3 regions of the Vibrio sp. Isolate22 genome follow, and region 1 is predicted to be linked to each of the others. Evidence: predicted binding sites of a transcription regulator. Region 1 holds the regulator's gene; each other region holds the start of a gene.

Region 1 (4,292 bases):
GATTAACCTGCTGCAAGAGAAGCTCGACATCACCGCTGAGACAATCAAGAAGATTGATAAGTTGTATGAGTTTGATGAACGAATTACCGCGCCTCTGCACGGATTCAAGAACGCTCAAGACTATTACGCACAGTCCTCTGCTCTTCCTAAGCTCAATAAGATAAAGCTACCAACTCAGATCATCCACGCTAAAGACGATCCTTTCATGACTGATGATGTGATTCCTAAATTCGTGCTGCCAGATAACATCGATTATCGCTTGTTCCAGAAAGGGGGTCATGTGGGGTTCATTACTGGTAGTACGCTAAAACCAAGATTTTGGTTAGAAGAAGCGCTGCCTGCCTACTATGAAAGTATCCAAGGTTCAGCATAACGCTAAGCCTACTAAAGATATAAGTGAAACCTTGATAAGATAGCGCAGCCCCTAATTGGGGTTGTACTAAAAACATCACTAGACAAACTCATCAACATATCAATGAACATAAAAGAGAGAAGTATTTATGATCATCCCATGGAAAGACATCGAGCCTGATACGCTGGAAAACCTCATCAAAGAATTCGTACTGCGTGAGGGTACAGACTACGGCGACGTGGAGATCTCTCTACAAAACAAGATTGACCAAGTGAAACATCAATTAGCTTCTGGTGAGGCCAATATCGTGTTTTCCGAACTGCACGAAACCGTTGATATCCAACTCACAAAACGCTTCTAAGCTGCGCTTAACACAGAGCCGTGTTATAGTGGAAAACGATTGCTAACAAGTAAGTTACTCATAAGACAAGGGTTGTCATGTCCGCTAAACATCCAATTATTGCGGTGACGGGTTCTTCAGGAGCCGGCACCACCACTACCTCAGAAGCCTTCCGAAAAATGTTCAACATGATGGACGTGAAGGCCGCTTGGGTTGAAGGGGATAGTTTTCACCGCTTCACTCGACCAGAAATGGACGTGGAGATCCGCAAGGCACGTGAGCAAGGTAAGCACATCAGCTACTTTGGCCCACAAGCCAACGACTTCGCAGCATTAGAAGAGTTTTTCCGTAAGTACGGTAATGAAGGTACAGGTAAAGTACGTAGTTACCTACATACGTTCGATGAAGCTGTGCCTTATAATCAAATGCCAGGCACCTTCACGCCATGGCAAGATATCCCTGAAAATTCAGACGTGATGTTTTACGAAGGTCTACACGGTGGTGTGGTTGATGGTGACATTAATGTCTCTCAACACGTCGACCTGCTGATTGGCATGGTTCCTATCGTAAACCTAGAGTGGATTCAAAAGTTCGTTCGTGACACTCGCGATCGTGGCCACTCACGTGAAGCAGTAATGGACTCCATTGTTCGTTCAATGGATGATTACCTTAACTATATTACGCCGCAATTTTCGCGTACTCATATCAACTTTCAGCGTGTCCCAACCGTAGATACATCAAACCCACTTAACGCCAAAGGGATTCCAAGTTTAGATGAAAGCTTCGTTGTTATACGTTTGCGCGGCATCAAAAACGTCGATTTCCCGTATCTTTTGGCCATGATTGATGGTTCTTTCATGTCCCGTCATAACACCCTAGTGGTGCCAGGTGGCAAGATGAGTTTTGCTATGGAGCTCATTGTGAGGCCAATCCTACAACAACTCATCGAAACCGGGAAAATAGGTTAACAAAACGACATTCTGGCTGATTACTTTTCATACCGTGATCATGTGCACAATTTTGCGTAAAAAATCGTAGCTTGGTCACGATTAAAATCAAGAAATAGTACCTGAAAAAGGATACTATTCTTAAACGAAACACAAGATAGCTTGCAGCGCTCACCGAGTGCTCTTATCCTAAGAAGTCAATTCAGGCTTAGCTAAAATACGGAAAGCGGCAAGCATCCCCTGCAGAGGAAGTGAGATATTATGGTTCTAGGTAAACCTCAAACCGATCCAACATTAGAGTGGTTCCTTTCACACTGTCATATTCATAAGTACCCTTCAAAAAGTACTTTGATCCATGCTGGTGAAAAGGCAGAGACCTTGTACTACATCGTTAAAGGTTCTGTGGCAGTTCTTATTAAAGACGAAGAAGGTAAGGAAATGATTCTTTCTTACCTAAACCAAGGCGACTTCATCGGTGAGCTAGGCTTGTTCGAAGAAGACCAAGAGCGTACAGCTTGGGTTCGTGCTAAATCTCCTTGTGAAGTAGCTGAAATTTCTTTCAAGAAGTTCCGTCAACTTATCCAAGTGAACCCAGACATCCTAATGCGTCTTTCAGCGCAAATGGCAAGCCGCCTACAAGTAACTAGCCAAAAGGTTGGTGACTTAGCGTTCCTTGACGTTACAGGTCGTATCGCTCAAACGCTACTAAACCTAGCGAAACAGCCAGATGCAATGACTCACCCTGACGGCATGCAAATCAAGATCACTCGTCAAGAGATTGGCCAAATCGTTGGTTGTTCTCGTGAGACAGTAGGTCGTATCTTGAAGATGCTAGAAGAGCAGAACCTAATTTCTGCACACGGTAAGACTATCGTGGTATACGGCACTCGTTAATTTCGATTAACTGAGTCAAAAATATGAAAGCCACCAAATGCGAATTTGGTGGCTTTTTCTTTATTGAGAGAAGATACGAGATACGAGATACGAATGGAACACATGAGGCTCTCGCCTTGTAAACATTCTCGAAGCGAAGCGTATCCGAGTTTCTAGGACAAAACCCGTAATCGTATCTTTCGTTACCCGTTGGTGCTTTCGAAGATCTTGTCTGCCGATGCAGCAACAAAACCGGTATAAAGCTCACCATTGGCCATCGCATAGCGCTTAGCGAACTCATAGAAGCCACCAGGAATCATCTCATTGCCTTCCACAAATGCCACTGGCACTTTGTCTGCCATTGTTGATGATTGCTCTAATAACACCTCTGGAGAGCCTTTCACTTCACCACCAGATGCGTTAATCGTAAAGCCAGCATCACTTAGGTAGTCATTCACAGCCTGAACTTCATCAAACTTGTTCAGTTGATTGACACTAACCGTGAAGTGGTTAGCACCGTAACCGTGAGCCGCTAACCAAGAGGCGTATTCGCTCTCCTTCGCTAATAGTTGGAAATCAGCGAAGCTCAAATCCCAGAGGCGGCCACCAAATAGGAATTCATGTCCCTCTAGCTTACTTGCATCAACCTGCTCAACCAATTTGGCAACGATCTGCTGTAGTTCACTAGAACACTCTTCTACCTTCAACTCACTAATGAACACTTTCGGTTGTTTTGGATCGGGGTGTTCGTAGTGTTTAGCCACTAGCTTCTTACTTTCAAACAAGTAATCACCACACGCTTTGTAGCCTAGTTCTAGGAAAGGTTTAGCTAATGTTTCAATACCTAGAGGGGCAACATTAAAAGTACGCAGTGCAATGTGATCATTGATCAGCGCTTCATCTTCTTTTAGCAAGTGATGTACTTTCTCTGCCGACGGGCAAAGTCTATGAATGTAATCGTCCCATAGTGATTTAAAGAGTAGATCGGGCGTCATGGTGACTCCTTGTCAGAGGTTCTAGCAAGCTAGTGATTTGGATTAGAAAGGGAGAGACTGAGACACAAAGTCAGCAGCCATCAGCCTGTGACATACTTGTTCTATTATTATCTGCCGCCCAATTTTGATGCTGAGCGTGGGTAAAATAAGGAAGCGATACGCCGCTCCCTTATCTCATAACTATCGAATAAGCCTTAGCTTAATATCAATCTAAACTACAGCTCGATACCTGGGCTAAATGTGGCTGGCAGCTGAGTTTCACCACCTTCCATTGAAGCCATTGGGTAAGCACAGTAGTCCGCTGCGTAGTAAGCACTTGGACGTAAGTTGCCTGACGCACCCGGGCCACCAAATGGAGCATCACCACTTGCGCCTGTTAGCTGGCGGTTACGGTTAACAATACCCGCGCGGATATGGTCAACAAAGTATTCCCACTCAGCATCGTCGGTTGATACCAGGCCAGCAGACAGACCAAAGCGAGTGTCGTTAGCTAACTCAACCGCTTGCTCTAGCGATTGGTAACGAACCACTTGCAGCAATGGGCCGAAGTACTCTTCATCTGGTAGCTCAGCAATGTTGGTTGCATCGATAATGCCTGGAGAAACAAATGCTGCTTCGCCCGCTTTTGCCTCCACTAGGCTGATACCACCTAGAGATTGCAGGTTAGCTTGTGCCTCTAGAATAAACTTAGCGGCAGCTTCAGAAATTTGCGGCCCCATGAAAGGAGCTGGTTCAGCGAATGGCTGATCAACACGAATCTTTTGCGTCGCTGCGACCAGTTTATC
Region 2 (4,292 bases), on a different contig from region 1:
TGGGTTTTCGCAGGTAGATACAGCTCGCGATTGACCATTGAGGAGAGTTCACTCTCTTCAAGAATCAGTCCGCGATACTCTTTGAGCAGGTTCTTGGTAGGCTCGATAAAGATCTCGCCACTGTAACCATCGACGATGGCTTGCTTACCATTCGCCTGCTCGAGGTTAATGCTAACCCCCATCACCGAAGGAATACCAAGCGCGCGAGATAAAATAGCAGCGTGCGAGTTCGCCGCCCCTTCCAATGAGATCACTGCCAACAGCTTCTCTTTTGGAATCGACGCTAATACAGAAGCCGTTAACTCACGAACCACCAGGATAATAGGTTTATCCAAGGTGCGAAGCTCATATTCGGAGTTATGGAGGAAATACAGCAGCCTTTGACCGAGCTCTCGGATATCCTGTGCCCTTTCACGCAGATAAACATCCGACATACGAGCAAAGCGATTGGAATAACTCTCGACCACTTGTCTTAGTGCCCAGTCCGCTTTATCGCCTTTCTGAATCTGGCTTTTTAGATCCTTACGCAACATAGGATCGTTGAGTAAGTGCGTGAACAGGTCAAAGATCGCCAATGCGTCTTTATTGATTTCACTGTCTAGGCGCTTTCGCATGCGCTTGAAGTCGTTGAGGGCATTTTCAACTGCCACTGCCAATAACTCTTGCTCGCGCTCAATATTGAGCGTCGAAGCAGGATACACATCAGTTAATTCAGGTTGAGTGTTATCCCACCACAGATCACCAATGGCAACTCCTGATGAGGCAGCAATACCTTTGATGCTTGGCAGTTTTTGTTGCTCCAACAGCCAATGACCTTGGGTTTGGGCGTGCGCCACAATAACCGCAAGTTGAGCCGAGAGCGTAACAAGGAAAGACTCTTCCATCTCGCTGAATAAGCGAGGCGTCTTTTGTTGAATAACCAATACACCAAGCACTTGCTTGCGATGGATAATAGGGGTGCCAAGAAAAGAGTGGTAAATGTTTTCTCCGAGCTCTGGAAAAAACTTATAAGCAGGGTGAGCAGACGCTTGTGCAAGGTTAATAGGTTCAGCGCTTCGTTTGACTAGGCCAACCAGACCTTCGTCGAAGCCAATGTGAATACTATTACCTTCAAAGATCAGGCCTTGAGTTGCCATCAACTCAAGGCGCTGCATATCATTATTGGCTAAATACACGGTGCAACATTCCGTCTGCATCGCACTGCATGTCTCTTTAACTAGAATATCAAGTGCTGTTGATACATCTTCAACTCTTGATACGTGTTCAACTATTTCCCTTAGTTGACTGAGCATGCTTAACCTCTACGCAATTTGCGTTTTCCTTTTGTTTTTCGCTCTTTAAACGGCATTGCTAAAGATGCGAACTCTTTCATCGCTCGACGGTAAACGTCTCGCTTAAAAGAAACAACTTGTCGAACTGGGTACCAGTAACTCACCCAACGCCAACCATCAAACTCAGGTGTACTCCCACGCTGCATATTGATACGCGATTCATCGCAATCTAAGCGTAAAAGGAACCACTTCTGTTTTTGTCCAATACAGACAGGTTTAGAATCCCATCGAACCAGTCGTTTGGGTAGCTTGTAGCGTAACCAATGACGACTTGTCGCGACGATCTTTACATCCTTTTTAGTAAGGCCAACCTCTTCATACAACTCACGGTACATTGCCTGTTCCGGAGTTTCACCTTCATCTATTCCCCCTTGAGGGAATTGCCATGAATGTTGCCCGTATCGTTTAGCCCAGAAGACCTGACCATGGTTGTTACAGATTACAATACCAACATTTAATCGGTAACCATCGCCATCTATCACTGGCCAACCTCTATCTAAATTTTTAATTACACTGATTTTTCCACATATCCCCAATTGGAGCAAACTTAGTGACGTGATAAGCGCTATATTTATGAATATTATCTGTGGATATGGATAAGTTTTGCTCAAATTTGAGTTACCCACATAATAGTGAGACCTAGACCACATTTATTCACCTTTTCTGTGAATAACTATGTGAAGAATTAGTCGCAATCGTTTTTTTTAATCCATAGATTCATCAACACTAAAACCTACCCACTAGAAAAACAAAAACTTAAACATTAAAAATCAACACCTTAAAACAAAAATAGAAAATCAAAGCATAGTAAAAACATAAAAGATCTTTTGAAAACACAAGCTGCTCAAAGATCAACCACCCCGGTGTTTATCCACACTAGCAAGTGAAAGATTCATTTTACACCCCATTTGGCAAGCATTTTATCCACCCAAAACCCCTGTTTATTTATCCACTAAATTAATATTTCAATTAATTACCTTTATGTCCTGTGGATAACCCTAACTTTGATCCCTTTTCAGGCTAGGAGATCATTTCTTAACCAGTCGTCATTTGGTGATAACTTCTGATAAAATCATTTTTTTGATCATGCCTTTTATTATGAAACCAGAACCACAAACACAAGAAGAGCTGTTAGAGCGAGCATATGCGATCGCCGGGATGACCTTCAAAGAGCTCGCCGATGAAGCAGAGATGGACATGCCTAATGATCTTAAGCGAGACAAAGGATGGGTTGGGCAACTGTTAGAGTGGCACTTGGGCGCACCTGCTGGCAGTAAACCAGAACAGGATTTCGCGAAACTAGGCATCGAACTTAAGAGTATTCCTATTGGCTATTCTGGTAAGCCACTCGAAACCACCTTTGTTTGTGTTGCACCATTAATGGGTGTGCAAGGGCTGACATGGGAAACCAGCCACGTTCGTAACAAGCTATCTAAAGTGTTGTGGATTCCAGTAGAAGGCGAAAGAGAAATCCCATTGGCAGAGAGACACGTTGGATCACCACTATTGTGGACGCCAAGCGAGGCTGAAGACGAAATACTCAAAAGAGATTGGGAAGAGCTGATGGAGTTGATCGTTTTAGGGAATGTTGAACAGATCACTGCAAGGCATGGAGAAGCACTGCATCTGCGTCCAAAGGCCGCAAACAGCCGCGTTTTGACCGAGGCCTATGGTGCGAGTGGCAAGCCAATCAAAACCAAACCTCGTGGATTCTATTTACGAACTCAATTTACTCATAACATACTCACGACACACTACGCATAGTACCTTGATAGCCATGCATCAATGACTAAAAGTAAGGCGCTAAGGGCTTGTATCTAATGAGGTTTCAACGCTAATTCAATATCGCAGTAGCTTTGACTTGGCTCGTTACCAAATTCGTCGTAAGCATTGTGTAAACGAAGGTAGGCCTTCTCAAAACCTAGCCGGAGTAACTCCTCTTTCACTTGATCCAAAGATCCAAAGTGAAGCGGTTCACCATCTTGTTTTACTGGCTCTAGCTTGTGTTTGTATTCCACGGCTAGTAGATATTCTGAGATGTCAGAACAACCAATAACGTACACTTTCGGTGTCTGGTACGAGTCTTTGTGATCGCCATGTAACCACATGTCTAACTGATGCTTTTGCATAACAGGCCTCCCTTGCTCTCTTTAGCTTAGTAGAACTCTTTTTGTTTACTAGGGTGGGCTGATCTTTCAAGCTTAAAAAAGCAAAAAAGAGAAGCCAGTGCTTCTCTCTTTTTGCCAGTTCTAGTTCAAAGCTCCCACTTTGACACCTAACCATCACTGTCGATTATTTAAGGGGTTGATGGTGCTATCAACCCCTGCAGATTACGTCGGTATTCGCGCACTAAGGACACGACGAAGATGACGAACGCGACGTTCAATGGTGACCACTTCAGGTTCAGAGAAACCAATTGGACGACCATCGGCCTCAAGGCCAATATCTCTTAGCAAATGAGCGTTGTGCCATGGTAGGTCTAGTGAACTACGACGCACTTTTCGCTGCCATTCCCGCTCTTCACGACGAAGATCGGCACGGATAAGGACTGTTGCTAATTTTAAATATACTGAGTGACGCATAATAACTCTCCAGTTGTTGAATAAACTGAGGAAAAATAGCGTGTTAGATAGTATGAGGGCTTCTCACTTAGCTGCTATTTTTCCGCAGCCAAATAAGGATACGGATCTATTAGTTAGGTTTATCTTGGGTGTTTCGATCGGCCATAGCTGAGGTTTGTGACATAACAGTCACCATGTCAGTACACGGTTCAAACGATGCGCAAATGTGCTGTATAAAATCGAAATGTTTCATTTGCGCCTCCAAGCTAACTAAAAAATCCAAAAAGAAATGGGGTAGTAAAAGCAGACAAGTCTTTGTTAAAACTCTGCTTTCACGGTTAAAGTCTAACCAAGTGAGTATATTATTCAACCGATAATTGGTTAACATTTTCAAAACAAT
Region 3 (4,292 bases), on a different contig from region 1:
AGATGTTCTCGTCACCCACTTCTTCACGGATTTCAACGTTCGCACCATCCATCGTACCGATAGTCAGAGCGCCGTTTAGAGCCATCTTCATGTTACCCGTACCTGATGCTTCTTTACCCGCTAGCGAGATTTGTTGAGAAACGTCAGCTGCTGGGATGATGATTTCCGCCATGCTTACACGGTAGTCAGGGATGAATACCACTTTAAGCTTGTTGCCAATACGAGGATCGTTGTTGATCTTCTCTGCAATCTTGTTAACCGCGAAGATGATTTCTTTCGCTAGGTGGTAACCCGGTGCTGCTTTCGCTGCGAAGAAACAAACGCGTGGCTCACACTCAAAACCAGGCTCGTTAAGAATACGGTGGTACAGAGATAGAATGTGTAGCAAGTCTAGGTGCTGACGCTTGTATTCGTGTAAACGCTTGATTTGAACGTCGAAGATAGCGTTAGTGTCTAGCTCGATACCCATGTTCTCTTGAACCCAATCAGCAAGGCGCTGTTTGTTTTCTTTCTTAACCGCTATGAATTCTTTTTGGAATTTCGCGTCTGTCGCGTACTTAGCAATACCTTCTAGCTGCTCAAGTTTTGCTGGCCACTCTGTGCCAATCTTGTCAGTGATAAGCTTAGATAGACCAGGGTTACAGAACTTCAACCAACGACGCGGCGTGATACCGTTTGTTACGTTAGTCAATTTGCCAGGGAAGATTTCGTTGAACTCTGGGAACAGGTCTTTCTTAACCAACTGAGAGTGAAGTGCTGCTACACCGTTTACTTTGTAAGAGCCGATTACACATAGGTTTGCCATGCGAACCATACGGTGGAAACCTTCTTGGATGATAGAAAGCTTAGCTTGCTTCTCACCGTCACCAGGCCACATCTTGCGAACTTCTTGTAGGAAGCGGTGGTTGATTTCAAAAATGATTTCCATGTGACGAGGAAGTAGACGCTGGATTAGCGACTCAGACCAAGTCTCAAGTGCTTCAGGAAGTAGTGTGTGGTTCGTGTAAGCGAACGTGTTTGCACTGATGTCCCATGCAGTATCCCAGTCTAGGCCTTTCTCATCGATTAGGATGCGCATTAGTTCCGGAATCGCGATTGTTGGGTGCGTATCGTTAAGCTGGATAGTCTCTTGCTTAGGAAGATCAGCTAGAGCAAAACCTGCTGCTTCGTGGCGACGTAGGATATCGCGAACAGACGCTGCAGAGTGGAAGTACTGCTGCATTAGACGAAGCGTTTTACCTTTTTCGTGGTTGTCGTTCGGGTATAGAACCTTAGTAATGTTACCCGCATCGATTAGCGCGTGTTGTGCTTCGAAGTAATCACCGTTGTTGAAGCTTGCTAGTGAGAATGGTGCGATAGCCTGACATTCCCAAAGACGCAGTGGGTAAACCGTATTCGACTCGTAACCTACGATTGGCAGATCCCAAGGCATTGCTTTTACTTCCATACCTGGAACCCAAGTACGCACTTCTTTACCGTCAATGTATTCAACTTCAACATGACCGTAAAAACCAATGTGTTGCGCAAGTTCTGGACGAGCTACTTCCCATGGGTAACCTTCAACACCACGCCATGCGTCTGGTGCTTCTTGTTGACGACCGTCTTGGAAAGATTGCTTGAATAGGCCGTATTCGTAGTGAAGACCGTAGCCTACCGTTGGGTATTCTTGAGCGGCACAAGAATCCATGAAACAAGCCGCTAGACGACCAAGACCACCATTACCTAGTGATGGGTCACGTTCTTCTTCTAGAAGGTCAGTCAGGTTTTGACCTAACTCTTCCATAGCATGCGTGATCTGCTCGTACAGACCCATGCTGATTAGGTTGTTACCTGTTAGACGACCAATCAAGAATTCTAGCGAAAGGTAGTTCACGCTCTTCGCATTTTTGATTTTCTCGTCATTTTCAGTTTCTAACAGGTCAAATGTTGTAAGTTCGGCTAGCGCGCGACCCATCGCTAGGTACCATGCGCGGCTATCTGCGTTTTCTATTGTAGTTGCGTAGGTTGCAGATAGATGTTTCTTAACGCTTTCTTGGAACGACACTTTATCGAAAGTTTTTTGCTGAGTTGGTTTCATTTCAGAAATCTCGCTTTTAATAGTTCTAATTCATCTGTGACATATCGTGCATGGTCACCAGAAACTAAACATCCTCCCGCTAACGCGCCAAACTAGGAGTAGATGGGAGGGCGTAGGGGGCGTACCGACATAGGGTTAGTGATCTGACTCTCATGTTCTGACTTCGAACAAAAACTTGGAGTGACTAAGATCACAAGCTCCCGTTCGATAACTTAACTTCGATTGATGTGATTTTTATTTGACCTAATTAGAGTCATTGTCAAATCTGAGTTTCAGATCACGAAAATATTTTCCGAGTATCATCTTTTGCATTAAATACAGTGCAAATAGAAACAAAGTCACATTATTGAACCACCACAATTTGTGAGAAAAGTCACAAATAAAGGGCGTAGGGACTCAAAAACATGCAGGAGTGCAAGGTTTCTGCGGAGGATCATAGTCGGTGTCGTTTTGCTTCACGTAATATGAGTAAAGACTTAAGTAATTAGGCTAGTGTCATTGGACTGCACTCAATGCGTGCTTGATAGATTCCAGACCATAGCCACGGAATAGGTGTAAAACTTCGACATGTGGATCCCTTCGAAACTGACTCGTCCCGGCCGCTTACACAATGCAATTCTGCGTCCTAGGGTTCTCGATCTGCTTCAAAATGCAGATTGCTATAAACTCGTACTGTTCCGCTCTCCAGCTGGATACGGCAAGACCACCATGGCTGCCCAGTGGTTGGTAGATAAACCCAACGTGGGTTGGTATAGCATCGATGACAGTGACAACGATGCCTTCCGTTTTATCAACTACCTACTTCAATCACTCAATAAAGCGACGCAAAACGCCTGCCCTAATGCGCAAAAACTGGCAGAGAAAAGACAATTTTCATCGCTACACTCTCTATTAAGTGAAGTTTTCGCTGAGATGTCTGAGTTCCATCAGGAATGTTTCCTTGTATTGGATGACTATCACCTGGTTAACAATGACGACATCCACGAAGCCATGCGCTTTTTCCTAAAGCACATGCCCGACAACCTCACGCTTGTTGTGACCAGCCGCGGCACACCGCCACTGGGTACAGCAAACCTTCGTGTTCGTGACTTAATGATCGAACTAGGCAATGACTCTTTGGCATTCGATACCGAAGAGACAACACGCTTCTTTAATCAACGCGTTGCGGATGGCATTGATGATACAACCGCCGATAGTATTTGTAGTTATGTAGAAGGTTGGCCTTCTGCACTGCAACTTATCGCCCTTCAAGCACAGCACCAAAAGCGCACGCTGGCACAGTCTGCTGAGTCGTTCTCTCACTTCAACCATGCTCATTTATGGGATTACCTGGTTGAAGAAGTCTTCGACTTGCTAGACAAAGAAACCCGCCAGTTCTTGATGCAATGCTCTGTACTTGACCACTTTAATGATGAATTGGTGTGCGCACTTACTCAACGCGAAGATGCGCTTGGAATGATCGAATCTCTTAACCGATTTGGCCTATTCATCTACCCTCTTGAGGGAGAAAAGAACTGGTATCGCTTCCATAATCTGTTTGGTGAGTTCCTTGCTCATGAACGCCAAGCTCGCATTCCACAACAAGAAGCAGAATTGCACCGCAGTGCGGCAAAAGCGTGGATCAAACAGAAGACACCGCATCAAGCACTACGTCACGCACAGCGAGCCGATGATCCTGATTTGATTGTTCAGATACTCAGCGAACACGGTTGGCAAATGTTCAACCAAGGTGAACTGTCTTCACTAGAGATGGCAATCAAGCAGCTCACGACCGATCAGCTCTACAGCGAACCAAAACTGTCGATGCTACGTGCATGGTTGGCGCAAAGTCAGCATCGTTATGATCAAGTGGGTACCTTGTTAGAAGAGGCAGAAACTCAGTATCAAGCAAGAAACATTGAACTCGATACTCAACAGCAAGGCCAATACAACGCACTACGCGCACAAGTTGCTATCAACAGTAATGAACCTGAAAAAGCGCTCGAACTCGCAGAGCTTTCTCTAAGCCAGCTTAATACCACGGTTTACCGCAGCCGCATTGTGGCAACCTCGGTTGTTGGCGAAGTGAATCACGTAATGGGTAACCTAAGCCGTGCGCTACCAATGATGCAGCAAACTGAGAAGCTGGCTCGTCAGTATCAGGTTTACCATCAAGCACTGTGGGCAATTCTGCAGCAGAGTGAAATCTTGATTGCTCAAGGCTACGTTCAAGCTG

The links. The regulator CRP, encoded in region 1, controls carbon source genes, mostly activating them, when cyclic AMP is high. The targets are predictions, from matches to a motif close to TGTGANNNNNNTCACA.
Region 2: a site for CRP is predicted at 1,965-1,980, ahead of rppH (RNA pyrophosphohydrolase). Genes of this name have one in related genera too.
Region 3: a site for CRP is predicted at 2,440-2,455, ahead of malT (HTH-type transcriptional regulator MalT). Genes of this name have one in related genera too.

What each region holds. Positions count from the first base shown of each region.
Region 1 covers NZ_JAKEUW010000009.1:10,538-14,829, forward strand. Annotated here, with positions in the region: gene L1D55_RS07500 (hydrolase) at 1-373, shown strand, start outside; gene L1D55_RS07505 (YheU family protein) at 501-713, shown strand; gene L1D55_RS07510 (phosphoribulokinase) at 791-1,660, shown strand; gene crp (cAMP-activated global transcriptional regulator CRP) at 1,901-2,533, shown strand; gene L1D55_RS07520 (DUF1338 domain-containing protein) at 2,716-3,507, opposite strand; gene astD (succinylglutamate-semialdehyde dehydrogenase) at 3,723-4,292, opposite strand, start outside.
Region 2 covers NZ_JAKEUW010000097.1:3,788-8,079, forward strand. Annotated here, with positions in the region: gene ptsP (phosphoenolpyruvate--protein phosphotransferase) at 1-1,292, opposite strand, end outside; gene rppH (RNA pyrophosphohydrolase) at 1,295-1,813, opposite strand; gene mutH (DNA mismatch repair endonuclease MutH) at 2,430-3,095, shown strand; gene L1D55_RS26070 (DUF6482 family protein) at 3,149-3,460, opposite strand; gene L1D55_RS26075 (DUF1127 domain-containing protein) at 3,662-3,913, opposite strand.
Region 3 covers NZ_JAKEUW010000085.1:1,666-5,957, reverse strand. Annotated here, with positions in the region: gene L1D55_RS25420 (glycogen/starch/alpha-glucan phosphorylase) at 1-2,077, opposite strand, end outside; gene malT (HTH-type transcriptional regulator MalT) at 2,645-4,292, shown strand, end outside.